2 regions of the Enterobacter huaxiensis genome follow, and region 1 is predicted to be linked to the other one. Evidence: predicted binding sites of a transcription regulator. Region 1 holds the regulator's gene; the other holds the start of a gene.
The links. The regulator Fur, encoded in region 1, represses iron uptake genes when iron is present. The targets are predictions, from matches to a motif close to ATAATAATGAGAACNACTATCAA.
Positions count from the first base shown of each region.

Region 2: a site for Fur is predicted at 5,154-5,176, ahead of D5067_RS06735 (Nramp family divalent metal transporter). Genes of this name have one in related genera too.

Region 1 is NZ_CP043342.1:3,406,179-3,414,157, reverse strand. It holds gene nagE (N-acetylglucosamine-specific PTS transporter subunit IIBC) at 1-792, shown strand, start outside; gene glnS (glutamine--tRNA ligase) at 962-2,629, shown strand; gene chiP (chitoporin ChiP) at 3,076-4,473, shown strand; gene chiQ (ChiQ/YbfN family lipoprotein) at 4,521-4,850, shown strand; gene fur (ferric iron uptake transcriptional regulator) at 4,997-5,443, opposite strand; gene fldA (flavodoxin FldA) at 5,735-6,265, opposite strand; gene ybfE (LexA regulated protein) at 6,421-6,708, opposite strand; gene ybfF (esterase) at 6,837-7,610, opposite strand; gene seqA (replication initiation negative regulator SeqA) at 7,794-7,979, shown strand, end outside.
Region 2 is NZ_CP043342.1:1,382,438-1,390,416, forward strand. It holds gene gltX (glutamate--tRNA ligase) at 1-23, shown strand, start outside; gene D5067_RS06705 (YfeC-like transcriptional regulator) at 76-462, opposite strand; gene D5067_RS06710 (YfeC-like transcriptional regulator) at 464-826, opposite strand; tRNA gene D5067_RS06715 (tRNA-Ala) at 1,044-1,119, shown strand; tRNA gene D5067_RS06720 (tRNA-Ala) at 1,160-1,235, shown strand; gene D5067_RS06725 (sensor domain-containing phosphodiesterase) at 1,449-3,638, shown strand; gene nupC (nucleoside permease NupC) at 3,684-4,871, opposite strand; gene D5067_RS06735 (Nramp family divalent metal transporter) at 5,218-6,456, shown strand; gene ypeC (DUF2502 domain-containing protein YpeC) at 6,491-6,838, opposite strand; gene mgrA (L-glyceraldehyde 3-phosphate reductase) at 6,965-7,963, opposite strand.

The DNA.
Region 1 (7,979 bases):
GACAAAGAGCAGGACGTTGCAGGTCTGGCGCGTCAGTACATCGCTGCCGTGGGCGGTTCTGACAACCTGACCGGTATCGACGCCTGTATCACTCGTCTGCGTCTGAACGTGAAAGACTCTTCCCTGGTAAACGAAGCGCTGGCAAAACGCCTGGGTGCCTCCGGCGTTATCCGCCTGAACAAAACCAGCGTGCAGATTATCGTCGGCTTCGTGGCGGAGAAAATTGCTAACGCCATGAAAACTACCGGTCCGGTAGCCGCAGCGGAAGCGTCAGCTGCCCCTGCTGCTGCACCAGCCGCCGCCAGGCCACAGGCTGTGCCAAATGCCGTGACCATCGCCGCGCTGGTATCCCCGGTCACCGGTGACGTGGTTGCCATTGAGCAGGTGCCTGACGAAGCCTTCGCCAGCAAAGCGGTGGGTGACGGCGTGGCCGTGAAGCCAACGGACAAAACCGTTGTGTCTCCTGCTGCCGGTACCATCGTGAAAATCTTCAACACCAACCACGCGTTCTGCCTCGAAACCGAAAAAGGCGCGGAAATCGTTGTCCATATGGGTATCGATACCGTTGCGCTGAACGGTCAGGGCTTTACTCGCCTGGTAGAAGAGGGTGCCGAAGTGGTCGCAGGCCAGCCGATTCTGGAAATGGATCTGGACTTCCTGAACGCCAACGCGCGCTCGATGATCAGCCCGGTCGTGTGCAGCAACATCGACGACTTCAGCGGCCTGGTTATCCAGGCGAAAGGTCAGGTTGTTGCGGGCGAAACGCCACTGTATGAGATTAAAGGCAAGTAATCGCTCCTGAGTAGAGTCATGCCTTAAGCGGCGGGGGATATCCTCCGCCGCTTTTTTTTGCAGCAACTGCCCCCATTATTTTCTCAAGAGACGTTTTAAGGGTTGTCACTACGTCCGGCTTATAAGATCATATGCCGTTATACGTTGTTTACGCTTTGAGGAATCCACGATGAGTGAGGCAGAAGCCCGCCCGAGTAACTTTATTCGTCAGATCATCGATGAAGATCTGGCCAGTGGTAAGCACACCACAGTTCATACCCGCTTCCCGCCGGAGCCGAACGGCTACCTGCATATTGGGCATGCGAAATCTATCTGCCTGAACTTTGGTATTGCGCAAGACTATCAGGGTCAGTGCAACCTGCGTTTCGATGACACCAACCCAGTAAAAGAAGACATCGAATACGTTGAGTCCATCAAGAACGACGTGCAGTGGCTGGGCTTCAGCTGGTCTGGCGATATCTGCTACTCCTCTGACTATTTCGATCAGCTGTATGCCTACGCTGTAGAGCTTATCAACAAAGGTCTGGCGTATGTGGACGAACTGTCTGCCGACGAGATTCGCGAATACCGTGGCTCCCTGACCGCGCCGGGCAAAAACAGCCCGTACCGCGATCGCAGCGTAGAAGAGAACCTGGCGCTGTTTGAAAAAATGCGTGCCGGCGGCTTCGAAGAAGGCAAAGCGTGCCTGCGTGCCAAAATTGACATGGCGTCCCCGTTCATCGTGATGCGCGATCCGGTGCTGTACCGCATTAAGTTTGCGGAACACCACCAGACCGGCAACAAGTGGTGCATCTACCCGATGTACGACTTCACCCACTGCATCAGCGATGCGCTGGAAGGCATCACGCATTCACTCTGTACGCTGGAGTTCCAGGACAACCGCCGTCTGTACGACTGGGTGCTGGATAACATCACTATTCCTGTGCATCCGCGCCAGTACGAGTTCTCTCGTCTGAACCTGGAATACACCGTGATGTCCAAACGTAAGCTGAACCTGCTGGTCACCGACAAGCACGTTGAAGGCTGGGATGATCCGCGCATGCCGACCATCTCTGGTCTGCGCCGTCGTGGCTACACCTCTGCGTCAATTCGCGAGTTCTGCAAACGCATCGGCGTCACCAAACAGGACAACACCATTGAAATCGCTTCTCTGGAATCCTGCATCCGTGAAGACCTGAACGAAAACGCTCCGCGCGCGATGGCGGTGATCGACCCGGTTAAGCTGGTTATCGAAAACTACCCGCAGGGCAAGAGCGAGCTGGTGGCAATGCCTAACCATCCGAGCAAGCCGGAGATGGGGACCCGCGACGTGCCGTTCAGCGGCGAAATCTGGATCGATCGTGCTGACTTCCGCGAAGAAGCGAACAAGCAGTACAAGCGTCTGGTGCTGGGCAAAGAAGTGCGTCTGCGTAACGCGTACGTGATCAAAGCCGAGCGCGTAGAGAAAGATGCAGAAGGGAATATCACCACCATCTTCTGTTCTTACGATGCAGAGACCCTGAGCAAAGATCCTGCTGACGGACGTAAAGTGAAGGGCGTTATTCACTGGGTGAGCGCGACGCATGCGCTGCCGGTGGAAATCCGCCTGTACGACCGTCTGTTCAGCGTGCCTAACCCGGGCGCAGCGGAAGACTTCCTCTCGGTTATCAATACCGAGTCGCTGATTATCAAGCAGGGTTATGCCGAGCCGTCTCTGAAAGCCGCTGAAGCCGGTAAAGCGTTCCAGTTCGAACGCGAAGGGTACTTCTGCCTGGACAGCCGCTACAGCACCGCTGAAAAGCCGGTATTTAACCGTACCGTCGGTCTGCGTGATACCTGGGCTAAGATCGGCGAATAATATCGCTGCTCTGGTCAATGAGAGACAAACGCCGCTATATGCGGCGTTTTTTTATTTAACGATCATGCTATTAACGGTCTGAGGAAATATTCTCTGCCGGGAAATCAGGTCAATGAGGTGCTACTTATTTTTTTAAATAAAGTTTCTATTTTTACGGAAATGGAGATGACTAAAAAACATACGGGGTAGTCTGCCTTTACGCCCTGAAATTTCTCGCTATATCCCGCCATTCCTCGTCTCCCCGTAAATGTTACAAAGCACTACTAATTATGTGCACTTCGTCATAATCCTGACTTTTGCTTATTAAAAAGCATTGATAATTCGCGTCGCGAAAAATAACCTAAAGGCGGTAGTTAATTCGAGGGTATTTCTGACTACCCCTGACCATTAGGTCTTTTATATTTTCGCCGTTTTAGGCGTTTTAATTCGTCAAAGAGGAATAATCTATGCGTACGTTCAGTGGCAAACGTAGTGCGCTGGCGCTGGCTATCGCCGGTGTGACAGCAATGTCGAGCTTGGTGATTACCCCAGAAGCTAAGGCCGAAGGTTTCATCGATGATTCTACCCTCACGGGCGGTATTTATTACTGGCAGCGTCAACGTGACCGTAAAGACGTCACCGAAAACAAATATAAAACCAACCTTGCTCACTCAACCTGGAACGCCAACCTCGATTTCCAGTCGGGCTATGCTGCAGATATGTTCGGTCTGGATATTGCCGCCTTCACGGCCATTGAAATGGCGGAAAACGGCGACAGCGGTCACCCGAACGAAATCGCCTTCTCCTCCAGTAATAAAGCCTATAAAGAAGACTGGTCCGGCGATAAAAGCGGCGTCAGCCTGTATAAGGCAGCAGCGAAATTCAAATACGGCCCGGTATGGGCGCGCGGTGGTTATATTCAGCCAACCGGTCAAACGCTGTTAGCACCGCACTGGAGCTTTATGCCGGGCACCTATCAGGGGGCCGAAGCCGGGGCTAACTTTGACTACGGCGATGCGGGCGCGTTGAGCTTCTCCTACATGTGGACCAACGAATATAAAGCGCCGTGGCACATCGAGATGGACAAGTTTTACCAGAACGATAAAAAGACCAAAGTGGACTATCTCCACTCTCTGGGCGCGAAGTATGACTTCAAAAACGACCTGGTGCTTGAAGCCGCTTTTGGTCAGGCGGAAGGGTATATTGACCAGTACTTTGCAAAAGCCAGCTACAAATTTGATGTTGCGGGCAGCCCGCTGAGCACCAGCTATCAGTTCTACGGTACCCGTGATAAAGCGAGCAATGGCACCGTCAACGATATCTATGACGGCACCGCATGGCTGCAGGCGCTGACCTTCGGCTACAAAGTGGGCCAGGTTGATCTGCGTCTTGAAGGGACATGGGTGAAGGCGGAAGGGCAGCAGGGTTACTTCCTGCAGCGTATGACGCCAACCTATGCATCGTCCAACGGTCGTCTGGATATCTGGTGGGATAACCGCTCTGACTTCAACGCCGACGGCGAAAAAGCGCTCTTCTTCGGCGCGATGTACGACCTCAAAAACTGGAACCTGCCTGGCTGGGCGGTGGGGGCATCTTACGCTTATGCCTGGGACGCGAAGCCTGCTGATATGGCCACTCCGGACGCATACTACGATCCAAACTACCGTCTGAAAGAGTCCTCTTACAGCCTGGATGCGATCTACACCCTGCAGGATGGGCGCGCGAAAGGCACGATGTTTAAACTGCACTTCACGCAGTATGACAACCACTCTGACATTCCGAGCTATGCGGGCGGTTACGGCAACATCTTCCAGGATGAACGTGACGTGAAATTCATGGTTATCGCACCATTCACCATCTTCTGATGAACGCACCGGCGGGCTGAGTCCCGCCGGTATGGAGACTGCACATGATGAAAAAAATTGTAATCGTCGCGTTGCTGGCATCAGGGCTGGTGGCGTGTGCTCAGACACAGGCGCCGAAAGAGGACACCCGTCTGAAGGAGGCGTATAGCGCCTGCATCAATACTGCGGAAGGTTCGCCGGAGAAAATCGAGGCCTGTCAGAGCGTGCTTAACGTGCTGAAGAAAGAGAAAGCGCACGAGCAGTTCGCGACGCAGGAAAACGTCCGCGTGATGGATTACCAGGCCTGCATTCAGGCGCGTAAAACCGGTAACGATCAGGAAGTGGCGAAGCGTTGCGACCAGATTTGGAAAGAAATTCGAAGCAATAACAGTAATTAATTCGCTGTTATTATGCCCGGTGGCGCTGCGCTTACCGGTCCTACAAAGGTGTCATAGCCCGTAGGCCCGGCAAGCGCAGCGCCACCGGGCTTTTTAACGCAAAAAAAAAGCCAACCTAATGGCTGGCTCAGAGTATAAACACGAACTTACTTCGCGTCGTGCGCGTGGTCGTTTTCGCGGCAGTCGCCTTCAGCGCAGTGACCATACAGGTACAGGCTGTGATTGGTCAGGCGGATGCCGTGACGGGCAGCGATTTCACGCTGGCGTGATTCGATGGAATCATCGCTAAATTCAATGACCTTGCCACAGTCGAGGCAGATCAGGTGATCGTGGTGATGCTGCTGGGTCAGTTCGAAAACAGACTTACCGCCTTCGAAATTATGACGGGTCACAATGCCCGCGTCATCGAACTGGTTCAGCACGCGATACACGGTTGCCAGCCCAATCTCTTCGCCCATGTCGATAAGACGCTTATAAAGGTCTTCCGCACTGACATGGTGATTGTCTGGTCCCTGAAGCACTTCAAGGATTTTTAACCGAGGAAGCGTTACTTTCAGGCCAGCCTTCTTTAATGCGGTATTGTTGTCAGTCATGCGGAATCTGTCCTGTTGCTAAACGATTCACTTCTAATGAAGAAGTGACAGAAAATGCACTTGGGATAATGCGTCTCATTATAGAACTGCCATGGCTAAATGAAAACTGCAAGTCTCAAGCAAAGTATGCTTATAAAAACGTGGTATCACCAACAAACTTGTTCGATGGCACCCACTTTTTACCAGGGGGATATTGTACAGGTCTGAGCGAAAAAGTTAAAAGTTTGTAGCAATTAATTTAATCGGTTTTACCTGGAAAATGGGCGCAACCAAGGCTGCGCCGCAGGGCCATCAGGCGTTCAGAATGTCGTCCAGATTCAGCTCTTCGCGAACCTGCTTAACCCATTTTTCAACGCGCTCAGCGGTGAGTTCCGGCTGACGATCTTCATCGATAGCCAGGCCCACGAAGTGATCGTCATCCGCCAGGCCTTTGGACGCTTCAAAGTGATAACCCGCCGTTGGCCAGTGGCCCACGATAGCAGCACCGCGTGGCTCGATGATGTCGCGGATGGTGCCCAGTGCGTCACAGAAGTACTCTGCGTAGTCTTCCTGATCGCCACAGCCAAACAGCGCAACCAGCTTGCCGTTGAAGTCCACCTCTTCCAGCGTCGGGAAGAAATCGTCCCAGTCACACTGGGCTTCACCGTAGTACCAGGTTGGGATACCCAGCAGCAGGATGTCATAGCCTTCGAGGTCTTCTTTGCTGCTCTTGGCGATGTCGTGCACATCGGCAACGTCTTTACCGAGCTGTTTTTGAATGTTTTTTGCGATATTTTCGGTATTGCCGGTATCACTGCCGAAGAAAATGCCGATGATTGCCATGAGTAAAATAACCTCTTGAAACTTAATGGTATGGTGGCGCAATTTGTCCACGGATAAGGGCAATAATAGCAGAACAGACAACCCTGCGGAAACAGCTATCACGCAGGACTGCACTCTGTGCTACATGAAAAGGGTAATAAAGGGGATTTTCAGACTTATGCCTTGCTGCGCAAAGCCTCGAGTTGAGCGATCAGTATCTCTTCGATCAGTTCGCTGCGGCTGATGTTGCGCGCCTCTGCCAGCTCATTTAGTGCATCGACAGCATCGGCGTTCAGCTTCAGTTCGACACGCTTAAGTCCACGAGTTTTATCGCGTTTAAGCTGGTTGCGTTTATTGATACGCAGCTGTTCATCGCGTGAAAGCGGATTCGTCTTGGGTCTTCCCGGGCGACGCTCATTCGCGAACAGATCTAGTGTCGTACGGTCCGTTTGTTCTTTGGCCATAATTCTGAGACTTCGGGGGAAACACGCCGCCCTGCTAAAGCCCGGGCGATAAGCGCGCCATCATACATCAGCGAAAACGGCGCGCCAACGACTGGAAGCCCATCGCCGTCCAGTCGCTGTCTTTTTAATCAATTCGCAGTATCAGTGAGATAGCGACGGATAGCGCGCAGAACAGCGTCCGGTTTTTCCGCGTGAACCCAGTGCCCGGCACCTGCAATGACATGGGCTCGAGCCTGCGGGAATTGCGCCAGCAGCGTGTCGCGATAAGCGTCGGTGACGTAAGGGGAGTTTCCGCCACGAATAAAGAGGGTAGGGTGCGGCCAGGCGGGAACAGCTTCCCAGCCCACAATATGAGAATACTGATCCCACAGGACCGGCACGTTAAAGCGCCACTCTCCGTCGACGAAGGATTTCAGCAGGAACTGCACAACCCCTTCCTCATCCAGATGCTCACGCATCACCGCGGCAGCCTGCTGGCGGGTAGAGACCCCCGCTTCTGTTACCGCATTGATGGCAGCAAAAATCTCATCGTGGCGACGCACGTCGTAATCCACGGGCGCAACGTCAATGACCACCAGGCCATTGATACGTTCCGGCGCCAGCGCCGTCAGGGCCATCACCGCTTTGCCACCCATTGAATGCCCGATGAGTGTCACCTTCTGCAGGCCGTTAGCGTCCAGCGTATCCAGCAGATCCTGCGCCATCGCCGCGTAAGTCATCTCCTCCGAGCGCCCGGAAAGGCCGTGATTTCGCATATCGACCTGCAAAATATCGTGATCGATAACCAAATCGCGCGCCAGCACGCCCAGGTTATCCAGGCTGCCAAAAAGCCCGTGAACCAGTACGATGGGAGAATTATTGTTCGGCGATTGTGCAGTTTGCGCTCGGGTATTCAATTTCATGGCAAAGTTCTTTTTTTACGTATGTCAGGTTAGGGTATCATGTTGACCATTCTGCCGCCCGGCTGCAAGGATCCAGTTTAATCTGACTTTTGCCGCCAACCGGGTTTGACGCTATCCGCTGTTGGGATTTGACCCTATAATCCCAACGACTTGTATTCAGATAAGATATCGCACTGGATTAAGATGAAAACAATCGAAGTTGATGACGAACTCTATCAGTTTATTGCCAGCCAAACGCGGCATATCGGGGAGAGCGCGTCCGACATTTTACGGCGTATGCTTAAAATTTCCGCCGCTTCACAGCCTGCTACCCCAGCCACAAAAGATGTCGCGTCTCAGCCGAGCGTTGTTGCACAAGCAAAACCTGCC
Region 2 (7,979 bases), 2.0 Mb from region 1:
CCGCGCGTGAAAGCCAGCAATAATTAAACGGCAACGAATAAAAACGGCAGGGTAACCTGCCGTTTTTTATGCGCATCATTCTGCAATGCCGAGACGCGTCAGAAAACCTTGTATACCCTCGCGCTTCAGCAAGATGTGAAGGCGCTCCTGCTCAACCTGCGTCATGTTTTCCAGCGAGTCGATTATCTGAGGGAGGAGGGTAGAGGATGCCGGTACCTCATAGAGAGAGGGCGTTTCTGCCACCTGGTAAATCGCCTGTCGATGACGAATGGCGGGAAGGCTAATAATATGTTCCTTCACGCGTGCATCAATATGGATCACCCGGGCTCTTCCGCCCTTAACGCCGTTGATACCTTCCGTTTTCCATCCCTTCTGGCGTATCCAGCGATTTACGGTTTGCCTGGCGACGCCCAGACTGTCAGCCAGCTCTTCCGTGGTCATTTTGCTGCGTAATCTTTTCATATCAGTTCTGATCGCGAATCCCTAAACGTTGCAATAATCCGGTAATCCCTTCCCGCAGTAACAGCGAAGTCATCTGCTTTTGCTCTTCCGGCGTCATTTCGTTGGCCAGCGTCAGAAGTAAAGTATGCAGTGAGCCGTCATGGCAGGCACGTTCTGGCATTTCTGCCGTCTCCGATGCCCGGCACGCGCTACGAATAAACTCTCGCACTTTCTCGTTCACATGTACCAGACGCGCCTTACCACCCTGAACCCCTGGTTTTGGCGACGTAATCCAGCCTTCTTTACGTACCCATTTATTGATGGTCTGTCGGCTATAGCCAGTGAGCAGGGCGAGCTCTTCTGGCGTCATTCGTTCCTTGATCATGCAATTTCCTGAGTGTCTGTGTGGTTAATTAGTGGTTCATCTTATAGCACCGTTTTACTCGAAAACGTGACAAGCTTAACTCCTGACTGCGAGCAGGCTCGCAAAGCGATTCATTTGCATGATTTTTCGACGGTTGAGTGGCCAGGGTTGATTTTGCCGTTGACACTCAGCGGCGGAATTCATATTATGCCGCCCGTCAACATGACAGCTTTACGATGGGGCTATAGCTCAGCTGGGAGAGCGCCTGCATGGCATGCAGGAGGTCAGCGGTTCGATCCCGCTTAGCTCCACCAAACTCTGAACCCAACAGAGTGCGGTAGTAAAGTATCATGTGGGGCTATAGCTCAGCTGGGAGAGCGCCTGCATGGCATGCAGGAGGTCAGCGGTTCGATCCCGCTTAGCTCCACCAAAATTTAAACCCTCGTCGAAAGACGGGGGTTTTTTTATGCCTTTGTAAATCACTTCAACGGTTTTTGTTGCAACAAAGGGTATTTTCTATACCCCACCTCAACCCAAATCAATAAACGAGTCTATAAATAGACTTGAACTTGATTCGTGCAATTAATAAACCTATTATCCATCCGGTCAATGATTAGGATGGTAAAATAGATTCTTCAGCTTAATGAAAAGAAAAACTTACAATAACGTAAAGATATTTATGATTGCGCTGGCGCTTTGCCTGATAGCGGTGCCTTTTTCCCGTTACCTCTCTCCGCGCGCTATCGTAAATGGCCATGAAGTATATTTAGCATGGTTACCGTTAAGCGTTATGTTAGCGGTCATTTTGTTGTTCGGTCGTAAGGCAATTATTCCCGTACTGTTAAGTTTTACCATTACTAATATATTCCTCATTGATTTAGCTCCACTACAATATGCGGTTCTCTTATTTTGTCAGACGTTTTCTGTCTTCGCCGCATGTGGCGCAGTCCGTCTGATGCTTGGCAAGCGCTGGCGCTACGGCGTGCCCAACAGGTACATCGGGATTAGGATTTTCTGGCTTGGTTTCATGGTGCCTGTCGGCATCAAAATATCCATGTACCTCGCAGGATATTTATTCCACTTTCCTGTCACTATTTCTAACTTCTTCGGTGAAGGAACGGCGATTTACAACGTCGTCGATATTCAAAGCCTGATCTGCGCGGCGTTGATTTTCACCATGATGTTCTATTATCCATTAAGAATGATTATTAATCCCCGCTATGCCAGGACCTTCTGGCGGCGGAGCGTAAAGCCCATATTTTTCCACAAAAAGTCATTATTTATAGTCATCTGGCTAATGCTTTTAGTGTCAATTATCGCAATCTTATGTACGCCACTCGAATCACCTATAATTGCCGGATATCTGATGCCGGTTATTTTTATTCTTTTTACACTGGGCATCAGTCGCCTGAGCTACGCTCTCATTTCCTTGCTGTGGGCGGCTTCCGCACTCCTGCTGTTGAACTATAACTATAACTTTCTCAACGGCGTCGAGTCGGGACATTCGCTCTCCTTTATCCTGTCCGTACTGATCTCCTTCGCAATCTGCCTGCTTTACATGTCGCGGATCTACCAGCGAAGCGAGCGTATGAAGCGGGGCTGGCAGGAGATTGCACTCACGGATCCTCTGACGGGATTACCTAATATTCGTGCCCTGGAAGATTTTCTGCTGAATCATCCCGACGCCAAAATATGCTGTTTGCGGATGGACAACCTGGAGTTCCTGAGCCGCCATTACGGCATTCTGATGAGGGTGCACTGCAAGCGGATTATTACGGCCTCACTGCAGCCGTTATTGCAAAAAGATGAGACCCTCTTCCAGCTGCCAGGGAGTGAACTGGTGCTGGTGCTGCTGGGGCCGGGAACGGCGGAGCGCTTGCAGCATATGGTTGATCGGCTCAATAGCCGTAAAATTTACTGGAACAACACCGGGCTGGATATTGAATTCGGCGCATCCTGGGGCGAAATGGGGAGCGGTGAAAATCTACACCACATGCTGGGGCAGCTCAGCTGGCTGTCTGAGCAGTCGTGTGCGGCGCATAATGTCCTGGCCTTGACCAACAGCGTTGAGGATGTCTCCGGGCAAACAACGGACAGAGTACTCATGCTGGCACGTATTAAACGTGCGCTAGATGAGGGGGGGCTACATCTGTATGCCCAGCCTATCCGGAATGCGCAGGGTAAAGGGTATTATGAAATTCTCGCGCGCATGGAAAGTGATGGAGAGATTATTACGCCCGATCGCTTCATTCCGCTGATTGCCCAGTTCAACATGAGCCACCGCTTTGACCTGCAGGTGGTCGAGAATCTCTTGATGTGGCTACGCGCGCATCCTGCCACACAGGATGGCACCCGTTTTTCCGTCAATCTGATGCCGATGACCTTAATGCAAAATGACGTTGCCGCGGAGATCGTCGCGCTTTTCGAGCGTTATGGCGTTGCGCCGCAGACAGTGGTGATTGAAGTGACCGAGGAACAGGCGTTTTCTAACTCCGGGAGCAGCATCAACAATATCCAGCAGCTGAGAGACTACGGTTTCCGCATTGCCATTGATGACTTTGGTACAGGGTACGCGAATTACGAGCGCCTCAAGCGCCTGGAGGCAGACATCATCAAGATTGATGGTTGCTTCGTGAAGGATATTTGTACCGACAGCATGGACGCGATGATAGTGCAGTCGATTTGCAACCTGGCAAAAACAAAGTCACTCTCGGTGGTGGCTGAATTTGTGGAAACCCCCGAGCAGCGCGACATGCTGCTGCGTTTCGGTGTCGACTATCTGCAAGGCTATTTGATAGGCAAACCCACGCCGTTAGCGGAATTACGGGCATAAAAAAACCGGAAGCCGAGGCTTCCGGTTTTCATTTCACCGTTCGGATTACAGTACCAGTGCTGCGATAGAAGCAGACAGTACGCTCACCAGCGTAGAGCCGTATACCAGCTTCAGGCCGAAGCGAGAAACCACGTTACCCTGTTCTTCGTTCAGACCTTTAATCGCACCGGCGATAATACCGATGGACGAGAAGTTCGCGAAGGAGACCAGGAACACGGACAGGATGCCTTCCGCGCGCGGAGAGAGCGTGCTGGCAATCTTCTGCAGATCCATCATCGCCACGAATTCGTTAGACACCAGTTTGGTCGCCATAATACTGCCAACCTGCAGCGCTTCGTGAGCCGGAACACCCATCACCCAAGCAATTGGGTAGAAGATGTAGCCCAGAATACCCTGGAAGGAGATGCCCAGAACGGCTGCGAACAGGGCGTTCAGTGCGGCGATCAGCGCGATAAAACCAATCAGCATGGCGGCAACAATGATGGCAACCTTGAAGCCCGCCAGAATGTACTCGCCCAGCATTTCGAAGAAGCTCTGTCCTTCGTGCAGGTTTGACATCTGAATGTTCTCTTCGCTGGCGTCAACGCGGTAAGGGTTGATAATCGACAGGACGATAAAGGTGCTGAACATGTTCAGAACCAGTGCCGCAACAACAAATTTCGGTTCCAGCATGGTCATGTACGCGCCCACAATAGACATGGAAACGGTCGACATTGCGGTTGCCGCCATGGTGTACATGCGGTTACGGGACATTTTTCCGAGGATATCTTTGTACGCGATGAAGTTCTCAGACTGACCCAGGATCAGGGAGCTCACGGCGTTGAAAGATTCCAGTTTGCCCATGCCGTTGACTTTAGACAGCAGGAAGCCGATTGCGCGGATAACCACCGGCAGGACGCGGATGTGCTGGAGAATACCGATCAGCGCAGAGATGAAGACGATAGGGCAAAGCACTTTCAGGAAGAAGAAGGCCAGGCCCTGATCGTTCATGCTGCCAAAGACGAAGTTTGTGCCTTCGTTAGCGAACCCGAGCAGTTTCTCGAACATCTCGGAAAAGCCTTTCACGAAGCCAAGGCCTACGTTGGAGTTCAGGAAGAACCACGCAAGTAAAACTTCAATGACCAGCAGTTGAACAACATAGCGAATACGAATTTTTTTGCGGTCTGTGCTGACCAACAGTGCAAGTGCAGTAACGACAACAAGTGCCAGGACAAAATGAAGGACGCGGTCCATATTTGCTCCAAATATGAGGCAGGTTTAATTTCCGTGCACATTCTATGTAACAAGCGCAAAGAAAACGAGATCAAGGCCACACTATAGTTACATCCTGTGACGAGTCTCAAAAATAGTGATCAACAATACATTTTTGTTATGTTAGGTAAATGAGTGAAAAGTTAAGTTTGTGTGCTACGCTTCACAAATGACTGCGCATTTTCACATTCTGTGATGTCGCACCCCCTGCCCACCTATTGTTCGTAGCTATCAGAGAAATCACCGTAAACCATCTAAATGATCTTGATAATCATTCTCATTTTGATAGCATTAAACATAGCAAAGGCTATATTTCCAGAGGCAGATAATGACAAACAGTCGCGTAGAGGGTAGCAGTGGCAGAGCAGCGCGCAAGCTGCGGTTCGCATTAATGGGACCTGCGTTCATTGCTGCCATTGGCTATATCGATCCGGGTAATTTTGCGACCAATATTCAGGCCGGGGCCAGCTTCGGCTATAAGCTGCTGTGGGTAGTCGTCTGGGCTAACCTGATGGCGATGCTGATCCAAATGCTTTCTGCCAAGCTGGGGATTGCCACGGGGAAAAACCTGGCCGAGCAAATCCGCGATCACTATCCTCGCCCGGCTGTCTGGCTGTACTGGGTGCAGGCCGAAATTATTGCGATGGCGACCGATCTCGCGGAATTTATCGGCGCGGCGATTGGGTTTAAGCTGATCCTCGGCGTGTCCTTATTGCAGGGCGCGGTGTTGACCGGGATTGCCACCTTCCTGATCCTGATGCTGCAGCGCCGCGGGCAAAAGCCGCTGGAAAGAGTTATCGGTGGCCTGCTGCTGTTTGTCGCCGCCGCCTATATTGTTGAGCTGATTTTCTCCCAGCCGAACCTGGTGCAGCTCGGTAAAGGTATGGCGATCCCAAGCCTGCCAACATCCGAAGCGGTATTCCTCGCCGCCGGGGTGCTGGGTGCAACCATTATGCCGCACGTTATTTACCTGCACTCTTCGTTAACCCAGCATTTGCACGGCGGATCGCGGAAAGAGCGGTATTCAGCCACGAAATGGGATGTCGGCATCGCGATGACGATTGCCGGGTTTGTGAACCTGGCGATGATGGCGACCGCCGCCGCCGCTTTCCACTTTAACGGACACACGGGCATTGCCGATCTTGACCAGGCCTACCTGACGCTCGAACCCCTGCTCAGCCATGCCGCTGCCACGATATTCGGCCTGAGCCTGGTGGCAGCGGGTCTTTCTTCCACCGTTGTCGGGACGCTGGCAGGGCAGGTCGTGATGCAGGGATTCGTACGTTTCCATATTCCGCTCTGGGTGCGTCGCTCCGTCACCATGCTGCCGTCGTTCATCGTGATTCTGATGGGGCTGGACCCAACGCGCATTCTGGTCATGAGCCAGGTGCTGCTGAGTTTCGGTATTGCGCTTGCGCTGGTGCCGCTGCTGGTATTCACCAGCAACAAATCGTTGATGGGCGATCTCGTTAACTCGACGCTGGTGAAGCGCGCGGGATGGGCGATTGTGGTGGTGGTCGTCGCCTTAAACCTGTGGTTATTGATAGGTACGGCCATGGGATTATAAAAAAGAAAGGAGCCGGGAGGCTCCTTTCTTGTTGTTAGTGGTGATGGCCGTGTCCGCGGCCTTTACCGTGTCCGTGACCCCAGCCGCCACGGCGGTCGTCACGATCGTTCCAGCCCTCGCGGTAGCCGCGTTCATAAGCTTTACGCTTATCCCAGCCACGGTGATAGCCGTTGTCATGCTTCCACCAGCGGTTTTTACGCCACTCGTAGTTGCGGTGCCAGTAGTCACGGTCGCGCCAGCCGCCGCCGTCCCAGTAGTTACCGTAATTGTCGCGATCGCCAATTTGTAATTTTATCGATGGCAACAGGGTGATTTCGCCAGCATTGGCGACCAGCGGGGCCGAAGCCAGTAATACCGCTGCAAGAATCAGTGACCTGAACATACTCTTCTCCTTCACGATCGGGGCCGCTGTGCGACCTGTTAACGCAATTTTACGATTTGGTAAACATTCGTTTCATCGCCTCAACTCCGAAATCATGAAGGAGAGCATTTTTTGCTAAAAGTGATTTTAATTTGAGCCAGACAGAATACTTTCGATCGTTGCCAGTTCGTCATTATTGAAATGGCAATTCGCCAGCATGCCCACGGCGTCATCAATTTGCGCAGTTTTACTGGCACCAATCAGCACCGAGGTGACGGTATCGTGGCGTAAAATCCAGGCCAGCGCCATCTGCGACAGTTTCTGACCACGGCGCTCTGCCAGGGCGTTCAGCCTGCGCACTTTTTCGAGCTTCTCTTCCGTGAGCTGATCGGGATTCAGGAACTTGCTGCCGCTGGCCGCGCGGGAATCCGCAGGAATGCCGTTCAGGTAACGGTTAGTCAGCTGGCCACCGGCGAGAGGCGAGAAGGGAATACACCCCACGCCCGTCTGGTGCAGCACGTCCAGCAAACCCTCTTCGGGCGCACGCTCGAACATGGAATACTTCGGCTGGTGGATCAGGCATGGCGTACCGAGGTCGTTAAGGATCTCAATCGCCGCACGCGCCATCTCAGCAGGGTAGTTGGATAACCCAACGTAAAGGGCCTTACCCTGACGTACCGCGTGGTCAAGCGCTTTCATCGTCTCCAGCAGCGGGGTTTCCGGGTCTGGACGGTGATGATAGAAAATGTCCACATACTCCAGTCCCATACGCTTCAGGCTCTGATCCAGACTTGATATCAGAAATTTACGCGAACCCCAATCTCCGTACGGACCGTCCCACATGGTGTACCCCGCCTTGGTGGAGATAATCAGCTCATCGCGCCAGGGCAGAAAATCCTCCTGCAAAATACGGCCAAAATTGCGTTCGGCAGAGCCCGGAGGCGGACCGTAGTTATTGGCAAGGTCGAAATGCGTAATGCCCACATCGAACGCGCGCTGTAAAAGTTGACGGCTATTTTCAATAAGCGTGGCGTCGCCGAAGTTATGCCATAGCCCAAGAGAGATGGCAGGTAATTTGAGGCCGCTCTCACCACAGCGACGGTACTGCATTGTCTGATAACGATTTTTGTCAGGCTGATAACCCATTCTTGAGACCTCTGGC